Regions from separate parts of the Mesorhizobium sp. C277A genome, predicted to be linked through region 1. Evidence: riboswitches for the same ligand, from Rfam matches in the RefSeq annotation. Region 1 holds a riboswitch; the other holds the start of a gene.

Region 1 (7,750 bases):
GGCGGAGTTTGCAACTCAGTAGCATCTCTTCCTTCTCCCCGTTCACGGGGAGAAGGTGCCCGAAGGGCGGATGAGGGGCAGCGCGAACTTTGGTGAATGGCCGCGCATAGCCTACGTCATGTGCGTGGAAGATAACCTCATGAGTCCGGCGGCGCCCCTCGTTGCACTGCCGGGCATTTCTCCCCGTATAGAGATGGGGAGAAAACCCCTAATTCACCGTCCGCCGCGTCCCCGGCAGATCCAGCGAAAACGCGGGAATAGCGACGTCGAACGTCTCGCCCTTTTTGTTGCGCATGGTGTAGTGGCCGACCATGAAGCCGGAGGGCGTCGAGAGCGGGCAGCCTGACGTGTATTGATAGCTGTCGCCGGGATTGAGCTCAGGCTGGTCGCCGACCACGCCGGCGCCGCGCACTTCCTCGATCCGGCCGCTGCCGTCGGTGATGTGCCAGTAACGCGACATAAGCTGCACGAAATCGTCCGACTGGTTGTCGATCGTCACCTGGTAGCCCCAGACATAACGGTTCTCCGCCGGGTCCGAGCGGTCCTCCAGGTAGAACGGTCTGACCTGCACTTCGATGTTGCGCGTGACGGCGCGATACATGGGCTGCTCCGGTTGCGCGGCAAGGAACATTTGTCGCGCTATGCGGTTTGATACGCGCACAACGGCATGTCCTGCCAGCCTCAAAGCGGAGGTGCCGACAAACAATGTCATTTAAGTGACACATGACAGTGTTGGTGTGCGCAAACCTTGCCGGCGACTCAAGGCCCATCTGTCGACTGACAAAGCAGCCGCGAGCGGCTTTTTGGAGTGACCAGATCTCATGGAACTAGCTCTCACAGCCGCCTTCGCTTCCTCCGCTTTGCTTCTTTCCAATCTCGCCAGCATCCTGCTTGCTTCGTCGAAACTGCAAGCGCGTCGCCTTATCCCTCCGCCGTCCGACGAGCAGCCACCGGTCTCGATCGTCGTACCGTCGCGCGGCGTGGAGCCGTTCACACAAGAGACGCTGCAGCGAGCCTTCTCGCTCGACTGGCCGCGCTACGAACTGATCTTCTGCGTCGCTCACGCCGACGATCCCGTCGTCAAACTGATAAACAGGGCGATCGTCCTGTTTCCCAACGTGCCGGCCCGGCTGCTGATCGGCGACGACCGCGTCAGCAGCAACCCGAAGCTCAACAACTGCGTCAAGGGCTGGGAAGCGGCGCGCTATCATTGGGTTATTCTGGCGGATTCCAACGTGCTGATGCCTAGGGATTACGTCCAGCACCTGATGGCGGCCTGGCGGACCAATACCGGGCTTATCTGCTCGACGCCGATCGGCTCGCGGCCGGATGGCTTCTGGGCCGAGGTCGAATGCGCGTTTCTCAACACGCTGCAGGCGCGCTGGCAATATGCCGGCGAGGCGCTCGGTCTCGGCTTTGCCCAAGGCAAGAGCATGCTGTGGAACAAGCCGATGCTCGATACCAGTGGCGGTATCCGTGCGCTGGCCGCCGAGATCGCCGAGGATGCTGCTGCAACCAAGCTGGTCAACGGACTGGGCCTGCGCGTCAATCTCGTTGCCTCGCCTTTCGAGCAACCACTGGGGCAGCGCCGACTTCCCGACATCTGGTCGCGCCAGGCGCGCTGGGCGCGGTTGCGCCGCGTCACTTTCCCGCTGTTTTTCGCACCCGAGATCCTGACCGGCGTCGCCGTGCCGTTGGCGTTGGCGCTGGTGGCGGCCGCAAGTGCCGGCATCAGCCTGCCGGCCACGGTGTTGGCCGTGCTGACGGCGGCCTACATTCCCGAATGCGCGCTGGCCGCGGCCAAGGGCTGGCACCTGTCGCTGCGCATGGTCCCGGCGATGATGGTGCGCGACATGATGCTTCCCGCCATTTGGGCGCGCGGCTGGCTGAGCGGCGCCGTCGACTGGCGCGGCAACATCATGACCATCGGCACCAAGACGGCCGAACTGGAAGAGGTTTCGTCGGGAGCGTGACGCCTCGCGGCCTATCCGGCTGCCTTCAGCGCCTGCGCAACGTCCTCCAGCAGATCGTCCGTATCCTCAAGACCGACCGACAGCCTGAGCGTTCCCGGCCCGATGCCAAGCTCGGCGCGAGCTTCGTCGCTGAGGTTCTTGTGCGTGGTGGTCGCCGGATGGGTGATCAGGCTCTTGGCGTCGCCGAGATTGTTGGAGATCAGCACGATGTCGAGCGCGTTCTGCAAGGCGAAGGCCGCCTGCTTGCCGCCCTTGACGTCGAGGCAGATCAGCGTCGATCCGCCCGTCATCTGCTTCTTGACGATGTCGGCCTGCGGGTGGTCGGCGCGGCCGGGATAGATGACGCGGGCGATTTCCGGCCGTCCTGCCAGGAAATCCGCGATCTTGGCCGCGCTTTCCGTCTGCTGGCGCACCCGAACCGGCAGCGTCTCCAGGCCCTTGAGCAGCGTCCAGGCGTTGAACGGCGACAGGCTCGGGCCGGTGTGGCGGAAATAGTCGTGCAAATTCTCGTCGATCCATTTCTTGTCCGACAGGATGATGCCGCCGAGACAGCGTCCCTGGCCGTCAATGTGCTTGGTCGCGGAGTAGACGACGATATGGGCGCCGAGCTGCAAGGGCTTCTGCTGCAAGGGCGTGGCAAAGACATTGTCGACGATCAGCCTGGCGCCGATTGAGGTGGCGAGCGCCGCCACCGCTGCGATGTCGACCACTTCCAGCGTCGGATTGGTCGGGCTTTCCAGGAAGAACAGTTTCGTGTTCGGCCGCACCGCCTTTTCCCAGTTGGCGATGTCGGTGCCGTCGACCAGCGTTGCCTCGATGCCGTATTTCGGCGCCAGCGTCTCCACCACCCAGCGGCAGGAGCCGAACAGCGCGCGCGCCGCAACGATATGGTCGCCGGCCTTGGCGCTGCACAGGAGCGCTGCCGTCACCGCCGCCATGCCGGACGCCGTGGCGCGCGCATCTTCGGCACCCTCCAGCGCGCACATGCGCTTTTCGAACATGTCGACGGTAGGGTTGGCATAGCGCGAATAGATGAAGCCCGGCTCCTCGCCCTTGAAACGGGCTTCCGCGGCCTGCGCCGTTTCATAGACATAGCCCTGGGTGAGATACATCGCTTCCGACGTCTCGCCGAACTGTGAACGCAGTGTTCCCCCGTGCACGAGTGCGGTCTGAGGCTTCCAGTTACGCTTCTTGGTGCTCATCGCTTTTGTTCCAGACACAAAAAAACCGGCCGCGAAAGTCGCAACCGGTCCATATGGCCTTGCGGCCCGACGGTCCTTTAGCGACTTGTTTAACGTGGCTGCAAGCCGACCGGCCAAATCACCACGGGATAACGACCCTTTAGACCTCACCTGCGCTTGCGTCAATTGCCGGCTTCATTAAGAGGTTTGTACCAGGCAGGTTCCGCAATAATATCCAGCGGTTTTGCGGCAAGAACCTGCCACAAAGAGACCGACCTTGGAGCGGAGCCAGCCTTTTGCGGCAGACAGGCATTCTTCCCGATCAGGACATTTCCGCGCTGTTTCAGTCCGGCGCGCTGGAGTCGCCGCGCGCGCTCGATGTCGACCAGGTGCAGCCGGCGAGCCTCGATCTGAGGCTCGGCAACAAGGCTTTTCGCGTGCGCGCCTCCTTCCTGCCGGGTCCCGATCATCTGGTGGCCGACAAGCTTCACCGGCTGAAATTGCATGAGTTCAGTCTCGCCGAGGGCGCGGTGCTGGAAACCGGCTGCGTCTACATCGTGCCGCTGCTCGAAAGCCTGGCGCTGCCCGCAAACGTGTCGGCCTCGGCCAACCCGAAGAGCTCGACCGGCCGGCTCGACATCTTCACCCGGGTGATGACCGATCGCGGCCATGAGTTCGACAAGATCGCCCCCGGCTATCACGGGCCGCTTTATCTCGAAGTCAGTCCACGCACCTTCCCGATCGTCGTACGCGCCGGATCGAGGCTGTCGCAGATCCGCTTTCGCACTGGCAACGCGTTGTTGTCGGAGGCAGAACTGAACGAATTGCACCGCGCCGAGATGCTGGTGGCGACCGAGCCGCCCAACATTTCCGGCGGCGGCATTGCGCTGTCGATCGATCTTGACGGCGACCAGAACGGCCTGGTCGGCTATCGCGGCAAGCATCACACCGGCTTGGTCGATGTCGACAAGCGCGCCGCCCAGGATGCCGTCGATTTCTGGGAGCCGCTCTATAAGAGCGGCGCCGGCGAACTGGTGCTCGACCCGGACGAGTTCTACATCCTGGTCAGCCGCGAAGCCGTGCACGTGCCGCCGCTCTACGCCGCCGAGATGACGCCCTTCGATCCGCTGGTTGGCGAATTCCGTGTTCACTATGCCGGCTTCTTCGATCCGGGCTTCGGCCATTCGGCCTCAGGCGGCACCGGCAGCCGGGCGGTGCTCGAAGTGCGCAGCCACGAAGTGCCGTTCATCCTCGACCACGGCCAGATCGTCGGCCGGCTGGTCTACGAACACATGCTGAAGCGGCCGCAGGCGCTTTACGGCACCGATCTCGGCTCGAATTACCAGGCGCAAGGCCTCAAGCTCTCCAAGCATTTCCGCCCCGCCGGCTGAACCTTCGATCACCGTCAGGCAAAATACTTGCCTGCGCTGCCTCACCATGCTTGGCTGCCTTTCGGTGGCCGGCAAGAGAACGGCGGGCAAGGGGAACCAAATGCAGATTTCAAGATGGATCATATCGGCAGCGAGCGCTGCCATGCTGGTGATATCGGCCGGCTCGCTGGCTGAGGCGCAGGAGAAATTGAAGATCGGCACCGAGGGCGCCTATCCGCCCTTCAACACCATCACCGCGGACGGCAAGATCGAGGGCTTCGACATCGACATTGCCAATGCGCTGTGTGCGCAGATGAAGGTCGAGTGCGAGATCGTCACCCAGGACTGGGACGGCATCATCCCGGCGCTGCAGGCGAAAAAGTTCGACGCCATCATCGCCTCGATGAGCATCACCGAGGAGCGCAAGAAACAGGTCGCCTTCACCAACAAATACTACACGACGCCGCTGGCGCTGGTGGCGCCGAAGGACAGCGACCTCACTTCCACCGAACCGGCAGCCCTTGCCGGCAAGACGGTGGGCGCGCAGGCCTCGACCACCCAGGCCGACTATGCGCAGGACGCCTATGGCAAGGCCGGCGCCGAGGCGAAACTCTACCCCACCCAGGAAGAGGCGATCACCGACCTGCAGAACGGCCGTCTCGACGCCGTCATCTCCGACAAGTTCGTGCTGATGGACTGGCTGAAGAAGGCGAGCGAAGGCTGCTGCAAGCTTGTCGGCGACGTCAAGGGCACCGAGACGCAAGCCGGCATCGCTGTCCGCCTGGAAGACACGGCGCTGCGCGACAAGCTGAATGCGGCGATAGACGCCATCGTCGCCGACGGCACTTACAAGAAGATCCAGGCCAAGTATTTCGATTTCGATATTTATTGACGGTGGGCGCTGCCAATCTCCCCCCTCAAGGAGGGAGATTACGCTCTCAAAGCGCCTTCACCGCCACCTTCACCGGCTGCTCAATCTCCAGCGGGTTGCGCAGCGGCAGGCCGAAATCCCCGGCCTCGATCTCGAACACGTCGCCAGCCTGAGTCTTGATGCCGTCGGCAAAGGACAGCGTCGCCGTGCCGAACATGTGCACATGCACGTCGCCCGGCTGGCGGAAGGCCGAATATTTGAAGTGGTGATGTTCGAGATTGGCGATTGTGTGCGACATGTTCGCTTCGCCCGACAGGAACGGCTTTTCCCAGAGCAAATTGCTGTCGCGATAGATTCGCGATGAGCCCCTGACGTCGGCCGGCAGGTCGCCGATCAGGATTTCCGGCCCGAACGAGGCGTTGCGCAGTTTGGAATGTGCCAGGAACAGATAGTTCACCCGCTCGGTAACGTGATCGGAAAACTCGTTCGACAGCGTGAAGCCGACGCGGAACGGCGCGCCGTCGTCGCCGATGACATAGATGCCGGCGATTTCCGGCTCCTCGCCGGCGTCCTGCGCAAAGGCCGGCGACATCAGTGCGGCGCCCGGCGCCACCGCCATGGTGCCGTTGCCCTTGTAGAACCATTCCGGCTGCACGCCGGTCTGGCCCTTGGCCGGCTTGCCGCCTTCGAGCCCCATGCGGAACATCTTCATGGAATCGGTAAGCTGCTCCTCGCCGCCATCGCTGAGCTTCTTGTGCATGGAATCGCGCGTCGCCGCCGAGCCGAGATGGGTCAGGCCGGTGCCGGTCAGATGCAGATGCGCGGGATCGGGATGGTTGATCGGGGACACCAGCCGGCCCTTCTTGTAGACGGCGTCGAGGTCTATCGCTTCACCGAACCCCTTGCGCTCGATCAGCGCGGCGAGGCCCGTTCCGGTGCGCGCGGCTTCCATGGCCAGCGAATAGACGCTGCGGGCGCCGTTGATGATCCTGGTCTTGCCGCCGCCATTGCGGGCGACGACGCGGATGGTCTCGGCGTCGTCGAGGATCTGGGAGATCAGCATGATTAAATCCTCTCTCATGTGCTTGGCCTTGGATGCCTCTTGGCAAACCTTGACCTGCGCGGCTCGGACCACGCCGCGCCACGGGTTGAACTCTTCGTCCGGATTGCGCTCGCGAGCTCGATCCTTCAGGGGGACTTCTTATGCCGACAACTTGCCGGCTGCGCCGCGATCGTATGCCTCCTGCTTGCCTCGCCTGAAGCTTGTCAGGCCTTGTTCTTGTTGTAGACGTCGAAGATCACGGCGCCGAGCAGCACCAGGCCTTTGACCACCTGCTGCCAGTCGACATTGACGCCCATGATCGACATGCCGTTGTTCATCACGCCCATGATGAAGCCGCCGACGACCGCCCCGATGACCTGGCCGACGCCGCCCATCGCCGAGGCGCCGCCGATGAACACTGCGGCGATGACATCGAGCTCCGAGCCGAGACCCGCCGCCGGCACCGCCTGGCCGAGACGAGCCGCGATGATCAGGCCGCCAAGCGCCGACAGCACGCCCATATTGATGAACACCATCAGCGTCAGCCGCTCGGTGTTGATGCCCGACAGCTGCGCCGCCTTGGGATTGCCGCCCATGGCGTAGATGCGCCTCCCGATGGTCATGCGCTTGGTGACGAAGACGAACAGCGTGATCAGCACGCCCATGACCAGCAACACCACGGGCAGGCCGCGGTAGCTGGCAAACTCATAGACCAGGAACAGCGCCAGCGCGCTGGCGACCAGCGTCTTGACGACGAACAGGGTGAAGGGCTCGGCCTCATAACCATGGCGTTCTCGTTTGCGCCGGGTGCGGACCCCGAAATAGGCATAGGCGAGCACGGCGATCAGCCCCAGCACGACAGTCGTCATGTGCAGGGTCACGCCGCTGCCCATGATGGTCTTGCCGGCTGCGTTCACGACCGGCGGGACGAGCGTCAGTGGGCCGATCACATCCGGGATGAAGCCGGAGCTGAGCATCTTGAAGTCGTCGGGAAGCGGACCCACCGACGAGCCGCCGCCAAGCAAGGCCTGGCAAATGCCGCGGAAGATCAGCATGCCGGCCAGCGTGACAATGAAGCTCGGTATCCGGTGATAGGCGATCCAATACCCTTGCGCGGCGCCGATCAGGCCACCCGCGACCAGGCAGACGATCGAAACCACCAGCGGATTGCTCAGCGGTCCGAGCTGCCAGATAACCATCATGTTTGCCGCCAGCGCGCCGATGAAACCGGCGACCGATCCGACGCTGAGGTCGATATAGCCCGATACGATCACCAGCAGCATGCCGAGCGCCATCACGATGATGAAGGAGTT
Region 2 (7,750 bases), 1.6 Mb from region 1:
GATACCTATGGCTGGATCACCGTGGTGGCGCCGATCCTTGTGGCATCGCCGGTCTATTTTTCAGGCGATATCAGCTTTGGCGGGTTGATGATGGCGGTCGGCGCCTTCAACCAGGTGCACTCGTCGCTGCGCTGGTTCATCAACAATATCGGCGGCATAGCCGACTGGCGCGCCACGCTGATGCGCGTTGCCGACTTCCGCATCGCGCTCGATGAAACCGATGTGCTGCACGACAAGGAAAAGCGCATCGAATTCGGCGACAACGCCAATGGCAGCCTGACCTTCGAGAAGCTCCAAGTGGCCTCGCCGGAGGGCTGCACCAAACTTTCAGACAGCCATGTCGAGATCCATCCCGGCGAGCGCGTCATGATCACCGGCGACCCAGGCGCCGGCAAGACATTGTTCTTCCGCGCCGTTGCCGGCCTTTGGCCCTGGGGCAGCGGGCGGATCGGCTTGCCGGCCGGAGAAACGCCGATTTTCGTGCCGCGTGTTCCGTATTTTCCTGCCGGCACGTTACGCGAAGTGCTGCATCCGAATGGCTCGGCGCCGGCTGGCGATGCTGATTTTGGGGCGGTACTGGCCGAGGTCGGGCTCGAGCGGCTGTCATCCTCGCTCGACCGTTCCGCACGGTGGGAGCGTGAACTCAACGATGACGAACAGCGGTCGCTGGCCTTCGCCAGGCTGGCCTTGCGGCAGCCGAAATGGGTGATCATCGACGAAGCGATGGACGCGTTCGATGGTCCTTCGCTGCGAAGGGTACTGTCCATGCTGGAGAAACGCCTGCCGGAGACCGCGATCCTCAACATCGGGCGCGGACTGCACAATGGTCATTTCTTTCCACGCGCATTGAACATCGTGAAGGATACGGGTGCTGCGCCACTGAAACCCGCCCGAGTCAGGACCGGCGCCATCGACCCGCCGCCGAAAGCGGCCGTGCGGCGAAAGAAGTAGAAGGGGCTTTATTTCGCCGCGATCGCGGCGAAGATTCACGGGTCGAAACATCCGTGGTGCGGCCATGCTCGATGCGCTCGGCCTGCTTGCCTGCCTTGCCTGCACCACGCCCGTGGCTGCCCCGGCCGTTGCCGTGGATGTTGAACTGGTGCTGGCCGTCGACATCTCACAGTCGATGGACGAGAGGGAGTTCGCGCTGCAGCGCGCTGGCTATGTCGAGGCGCTCAGGCATCCCGATTTCATCAAGGCCGTGCGCTCGGGAACCACCGGGCGCATCGCGCTTGCCTATTTCGAATGGGCGGGCGTCGTGCGCGAGGATGGCGTCATCGCTTGGCAGGTGATCGACAGCGCAGAGAGCGCCAACGCCTTCGCCGACAGAATAGAAGCGCGGCCGTTCCGCAGCTTTCGCGGCACCTCGATTTCCGGTGCGCTTGCCTTCGGCGCCGGGCTGTTCGAGGGCACGGGGTTCGATGCGCCACGCAGCGTCATCGACATTTCCGGCGACGGTCCCAACAACACCGGGCTGCCCGTCGCCACGACACGCGATGCGGCGGTGGCCAAGGGCATCGTCATCAACGGCCTGCCGATCCTGATCAGCCCGTCGCCGACCTTCAGCCATCTCGACCAGTATTATGACGACTGCGTCACCGGTGGGCCCGGCTCCTTCGTGTTGCCGATCTATGCGGCCTCGGAATTCGCCACCGCCATACGCCGCAAGTTGATCCTGGAGGTGAGCGGCATCGCCGATGCGACCGTGGTCCCGATCGATGCCGCCGCACCCATGGACTGCCTGCAGGGCGAACGCGACCGGCGGCTATATTCCGACCCATATCTGCCGGAACTCGACAAATGAGGTTTGAGGCAGTTCGGAGGGGAAAGCCGCTGCGCGGCTTGTCGGCAAACTTCAGGCCGGCCGTGCACCGTATTTGTCGCGAAATTCGGCATAGAGATCGCGGCGCCAGCGCCGGCCGCCGACATAGCCACGCAACAGCTGCGGCAGCGAATAGCCAAGCGCCTTCGACGACCGGTTGGCCATATAGCCGGAGAACGCCTGCAAAACCCTGCCCTTGAGTGCATCGGCGATGAGCTGCCGGGCGATCATGTAAGGCGGAATGTAGGGGTAGCGGTCGGCGATATAGGGGTGCTTGTCGATCAAGCTCGCATAGGCTTCGACATAGCCGTCCCGGCGACCGGAGATCGAATTCTCCGAGTTGTACTTTTTCCAGTCGATCACTTCGGACAGCTGCGCGCCGCTGCGACGGGCAAAGCGCAGCAACAATTCGCGATCCTGCATGCGCGTGACGTCACTGTCGTAGCCGCCGATGGCCAGCAGCGACTCGCGCCGGGCGGTGATTGCCGACCCGGCAATGAAGATGGTCTGCGCGACAAGGGCCCGCTCCAGCGAGTCGCGGCTCAGCAGCGCTTCGCGGTTGACGCAGTTGGTGCGGCGATTGCCCTTCAGCGACACGAAGGAACTGATCAGCACTTCGAGCGAGGGATTGTTGTCGAACTGCTCCAGCGTCCGCGCCAGGCGATCCGGCAAATAGACGTCGTCGGAATCGAGGAATGTCACCACCGGCGCCTGCGCCCGCTCGATGCCGGCATTGCGGGCGGCATTGGCGCCGCGCCATTTCGAGCCAACATAGATCAGCCGTGGATCGCGGATTTCGGCAAGTGCGGCTGCCGTACCGTCGGTCGAGCCGTCATCGACGACAATGTGTTCGAACCGGGGAAAATTCTGCGCCAGCACGCTCTCCACGGCGCGCACCACCTTGCTGCGGCGATTGTGCGTCGGTGTGATCACCGAGATCAGCGGAGCGAGGTCGGTTGCCTTGGACATGTTGCTTCGATTGTGCCCCGAAATGCCTGGAGGCCGGAGGTTTTGATGGTCGCCGTCCAAGCCTTACCCCGGGATGGCATTCGATTCGACGCTACAAAAAACCAGCGGCAATGTCATCACAAACTGTTGAGCCAGGACGCCGGTAAGCCGGCCGATTACCCCAGACGTAATCGACCGATGGCCATCATGTCTGCAGATTGCGCCAACGAAGCCGGTCGTCGGGCTTCGATCTCACAGGGAGTTCAGCCATGGCCGCCTACGCCGTCGCCCATATGCGTCAAGTCACAATGGGCCCGCAGATTGTCGAGTATCTGCAGAGGATCGACGCCACATTGGAGCCGTTCGGCGGCCGCTTCCTTGTCCACGGCGGCGACATGGACGTGGTCGAAAACGAATGGCCCGGGCATCTGATCGTCATCGAGTTTCCGGACAGGGCGCATGCGTGGGGCTGGTACGATTCATCAGCCTATCGGGAGATTCTGGCCTTGCGCACCGACAACTCCCACGCCGATGTGATCATCGCCGATGGCGTTCAGCACCCGCACAAGGCGACGAACGTGCTGGAATAGGGGCAAACTACCGCTTCAGCAAGAACACCGCTTGCTGGCCGAAGAAATTCCAGAACCACCATGGCATCGACAGGCCGATCTTCTGGCCGTTGCCGTCGAGCGCGGTGGCTTTCTCGACCGAAGCGCCGAGTTCCTCGACCAGATTGACGAAGTCCCGGATGGTGCAGAAATGGATGTTGGGCGTGTCGTACCAGGAATAGGGCAGGTCCGCGGTTACCGGCATCCGGCCCTTGACGAACAGCGACAGCCGCACCCGCCAGTGGCCGAAATTGGGGAAGGAGACGATGGCGCGGTTGCCGATTCGCAGCAGCTCGTCGAGCACCAGCTTCGGGTTGCGGGTCGCCTGCAGCGTCTGAGACAGGACGACGAAGTCAAAACCCTTGTCCGGATAGAATTCGAGGTCGGTATCGGCATCCCCCTGGATGACCGAGAGACCGCGCGCCACGCATTCATTGACGCCGCGCTGTGACAGCTCCAGCCCGCGGCCGTCGACCTGCTTGGTCTCCTGCAGGAGTTCGAGCAGCAGGCCGTCGCCGGAGCCGACATCGAGCACCCGCGACTGCGGCGGTATCAGGTTGGCCACGACTTCGAGGTCGACGCGCTGGCTGCCATTGACGCTCATGAGGCGAGCCCCCTTGCGCGGGCCGCCGAGCCGATGAAGCCCTTGATGGCGGCAAACAGTTCGGGTTCATCGAGCAGGAAGGCATCATGGCCGCGGTCGGTGTCGATCTCGACGAAGGAGACGGAGGCGCCGGCGGCGTTAAGCGCATGCACGATCGAGCGGCTCTCCTCGGTCGGGAACAGCCAGTCCGAGGTGAAGGACACCAGGCAGAAGCGGGTCTTGGTCCCGGCAAAGGCATCTGCCAACCGGCCGCCATGGTCGGCGGCGAGGTCGAAATAATCCATCGAACGGGTCATGTAGAGGTAGGAGTTGGCGTCGAAGCGGTCGACGAATGTCATGCCCTGGTGGCGCAGATAGCTTTCGATCTGGAAATCTGCGTCGAAACCGAAGGTCAGCGCTTCGCGGTCCTGCAGATTGCGGCCGAATTTCCGATGCAGGGCGGCTTCCGACAGATAGGTGATGTGGGCGGCCATGCGCGCCACGGCGAGCCCCTTTTCCGGGCGCTTGCCGTGCTCGAAATATTTGCCGCCATGCCAGTCCGGATCGGCCATGACGGCCTGCCGGCCGACCTCGTGGAAGGCGATGTTCTGCGAGGAATGGCGTGCGCCTGTGGCGATCGGCAGGGCCGAGAAGACGCGCTCGGAATAGCATGACGCCCATTCCAGCACCTGCATGCCGCCCATCGAGCCGCCGAGCACGCAAAACAGCTTTTCGATGCCGAAATGGTCGACCAGCATCAGTTGCGCCCGCACCATGTCGCGGATGGTGATGATTGGCAGGTCGAGGCCGTAGGGCTTGCCGGTGGCGGGATTGGTCGAGGCCGGACCGGTGGAGCCGAGGCAGCCGCCGATGACGTTGGAGCAAATGACGAAGAAGCGGTTGGTGTCGATGATCTTGCCGGGACCGATCAGCACTTCCCACCAGCCGGGCTTGCCGGTCACCGGATTGGTGCTGGCGACATGCTGGTCGCCGGTCAGCGCGTGGCAGACCAGGATGGCGTTGGTGCGGGCATCGTTGAGGGCGCCATATGTCTGGTAGGCGATCTGGAACGGCGACAAAAGCGTGCCGGCGTCAAGCTTCAGCGGCTTGTCAGGGCCAAAACGCAACACAGGGCTCGACGGGTTGTCGGCCTCGTTGTTGGTTTTTGTAGCGCGGAGCGCGGCCATGTGACTCTCCTTGCCCGCCGTCAGGCAATAAAAAACCGGCAATGCGATCGCAAAGCCGGTTACGTCACGCAAACGGCCCTTTAGCGAGTTGTTTAACGTGGCTGCAAGCCGACCGGCCAAATCACCACGGAACTGTTGCGTTCTTCTAGAACTCGTGCGGCCCGGCGTCAACGGCCAGCTATTGCCCGCCTCTCGACATTCGCGGCTACGGCTTGTATTTCCGCTGCGGCCTCCGGACGGAGGCATTCTCGATGGATTTGCGACATGGACAAGACAGCGGACAAGGCACGACCGACGCCCCGCGCGGGCATTATGGACATCGACGCCTATGTGCCGGGCAAGAGCACAGCACCGGCCGGCGTCGCCAAGGTCCATAAATTGTCGTCGAACGAGAACCCGCTCGGCCCGTCGCCGAAGGCGATCGAGGCCGCGCGCGAAGTGGCCAGCAAGCTCGATGTCTATCCCGACGGCACCGCCCGCCGGCTGCGCGAGGCGATCGCCGAGGTGCATGGCCTCAACCCGGCAAACATCATCTGCTCCAACGGTTCCGACGAGATTTTGGGCCTGCTGGCGCAGACCTATCTGGCGGCCGGCGATGAGGCCATCATCACCGAACACGCCTTCATGATCTACAAGATCTACATCCAGTCGGCCGGCGGGACACCGGTGACGATCAAGGAAACCGAGGAACGCGCCGACGTCGACGCGATCCTGGCCGCGGTGACGCCGCGGACCAAAATCATCTTCCTCGCCAATCCCAACAATCCGACCGGAACCTATCTGCCGTTCCAGGAGGTCCGCCGCCTGCATTCCGCTCTCCCGGGCAACGTGCTTCTGGTGCTCGACGCGGCCTATGCCGAATATGTCAGGCGCAATGACTATGAGGCCGGCATCGAGCTGGCGGGCAGCGCACAGAATGTGGTCATGACCCGCACCTTCTCCAAGCTCGGCCTTGGCGGCGCGCGCATCGGCTGGATGTATGGCCCACTGCACATCGTCGATGCCATCAACCGCATCCGCGGCCCTTTCAACGTTAACGCAACAGCGATCGAGGCCGGCATTGCCGCCATCCGCGACCGCGCCCATGTCGAGCGCAGTTCGTTGCACAACGAGACCTGGCTTACCTGGCTGAATGAAGAGCTGACGAAGCTTGGGCTCAGGGTGACGCCCAGCGTCGGCAATTTCGTCCTCATCCACTTTCCCGACGACAAGAAGCATTCGGCTGAGGCGGCGGACGATTACCTCACCCAGCGCGGCTATATATTGCGGCGCGTTACCGGCTATGGCTTTCCCAATGCGCTGCGCATGAGCGTCGGCACCGAAGAAGCAAATCGCGGCGTCATCGATGCCCTCACGACATTCCTGAAAAGCTGAAACAATGACATCACCGATGTTTGAAAAGATCGCGCTGGTCGGCATCGGCCTGATCGGCTCGTCGCTGGCCCGCGTTATCCGCCGCGAGGGCCTGGCCCGCCATGTCGCCATCGCGACGCGCAGCCCGGCCACGCTGGCGCGGGCGAAGGAGCTCGGTCTTGGCGAGAGCTACACCACCGGCGCCAGGGAAGCGGTCCGCGACGCCGACCTGATCATCGTCTCGGTGCCTGTGGGATCGTCGGGCGAGGTGGCGCAAGAGATCGCGCCGGGGCTGAAAAAGGGCGCCATCCTCACCGATGTCGGTTCGACCAAGGCCTCCGTCATTGCGCAAATGCAGCCCTATGTACCGGACGGCGTGCACTTTATTCCGGGGCACCCGCTGGCAGGTACGGAGAAATCGGGCCCGGATGCGGGTTTCGCCGACCTGTTCGAAAACCGCTGGTGCATCTTCACGCCGCTGCCGGGAACCGATCCGGCCGCGCTGGAAAAGCTGTCGGAATTCTGGCGGCGCTGCGGCTCCAACATCGACTCGATGGACCCGCAGCATCATGACATGACGCTGGCCATCGTTTCGCATCTTCCGCACATCATTGCCTACAACATCGTCGGCACGGCCGACGATCTGGAATCGGTGACCAAGTCGGAAGTGATCAAATATTCGGCTTCCGGTTTCCGCGACTTCACCCGTCTGGCCGCCTCCGACCCGACCATGTGGCGCGACGTGTGCCTGCACAACAAGGATGCCATCCTGGAAATGCTGGCGCGCTTTTCGGAGGACCTCGCCTCGCTGCAGCGGGCGATCCGCTGGGGCGACGGCGACAAGCTGTTCGACCTGTTCACCCGCACCCGGGCCGTTCGCCGTTCGATCATCGAGGCCGGCCAGGATATCGACGTGCCGGATTTCGGCCGGCAGGCGGTCGAGCACCCGGTGAAAAGTTAAATCTGTTTCAGACGGGCCAGGTCGCCGCGACCATGGCCATTGTCTCGGCCCGGTCCGGCGCGCCCAGCCGGCCGCCGAAGCGCTGGCATTTGAGCGCGGCCGCCGCGCTGGCAAAGCGCAACGCGTGCTCGACCGACATGGCCTCAGCAAGTCCAACGGCAAAGGCGCCGTGGAAAACGTCGCCGGCGGCCAGCGTGTCGACCGCCTTGACCTTCGGCGCCGCGATGTGGCGCACGCATCCGGCGGACCGGTCATGCCACCAGCTTCCCGAGGCGCCGCCGGTCACCG

What was found. Region 1 has a riboswitch for S-adenosylmethionine ahead of NKK52_RS29175 (O-succinylhomoserine sulfhydrylase). Riboswitches for the same ligand answer to the same signal wherever they lie in the genome.
Region 2: another riboswitch for S-adenosylmethionine. It lies ahead of metX (homoserine O-acetyltransferase MetX); the one in region 1 lies ahead of NKK52_RS29175 (O-succinylhomoserine sulfhydrylase).

The regions. Positions count from the first base shown of each region.
Region 1 is NZ_JAMYVW010000002.1:5,937,628-5,945,377, forward strand. It holds gene NKK52_RS29160 (Hsp33 family molecular chaperone) at 1-22, shown strand, start outside; gene apaG (Co2+/Mg2+ efflux facilitator ApaG/CorD) at 209-601, opposite strand; gene NKK52_RS29170 (ceramide glucosyltransferase) at 822-1,973, shown strand; gene NKK52_RS29175 (O-succinylhomoserine sulfhydrylase) at 1,985-3,175, opposite strand; SAM riboswitch at 3,233-3,310, opposite strand; gene NKK52_RS29180 (2'-deoxycytidine 5'-triphosphate deaminase) at 3,451-4,545, shown strand; gene NKK52_RS29185 (ABC transporter substrate-binding protein) at 4,646-5,416, shown strand; gene araD1 (AraD1 family protein) at 5,463-6,458, opposite strand; gene mmsB (multiple monosaccharide ABC transporter permease) at 6,662-7,750, opposite strand, start outside.
Region 2 is NZ_JAMYVW010000002.1:4,365,364-4,373,113, reverse strand. It holds gene NKK52_RS21500 (ABC transporter ATP-binding protein/permease) at 1-951, shown strand, start outside; gene NKK52_RS21495 (DUF1194 domain-containing protein) at 1,016-1,804, shown strand; gene NKK52_RS21490 (glycosyltransferase family 2 protein) at 1,856-2,791, opposite strand; gene NKK52_RS21485 (DUF1330 domain-containing protein) at 3,040-3,360, shown strand; gene metW (methionine biosynthesis protein MetW) at 3,368-3,982, opposite strand; gene metX (homoserine O-acetyltransferase MetX) at 3,979-5,148, opposite strand; SAM riboswitch at 5,209-5,286, opposite strand; gene hisC (histidinol-phosphate transaminase) at 5,413-6,522, shown strand; gene NKK52_RS21465 (prephenate/arogenate dehydrogenase family protein) at 6,527-7,462, shown strand; gene NKK52_RS21460 (sugar kinase) at 7,470-7,750, opposite strand, start outside.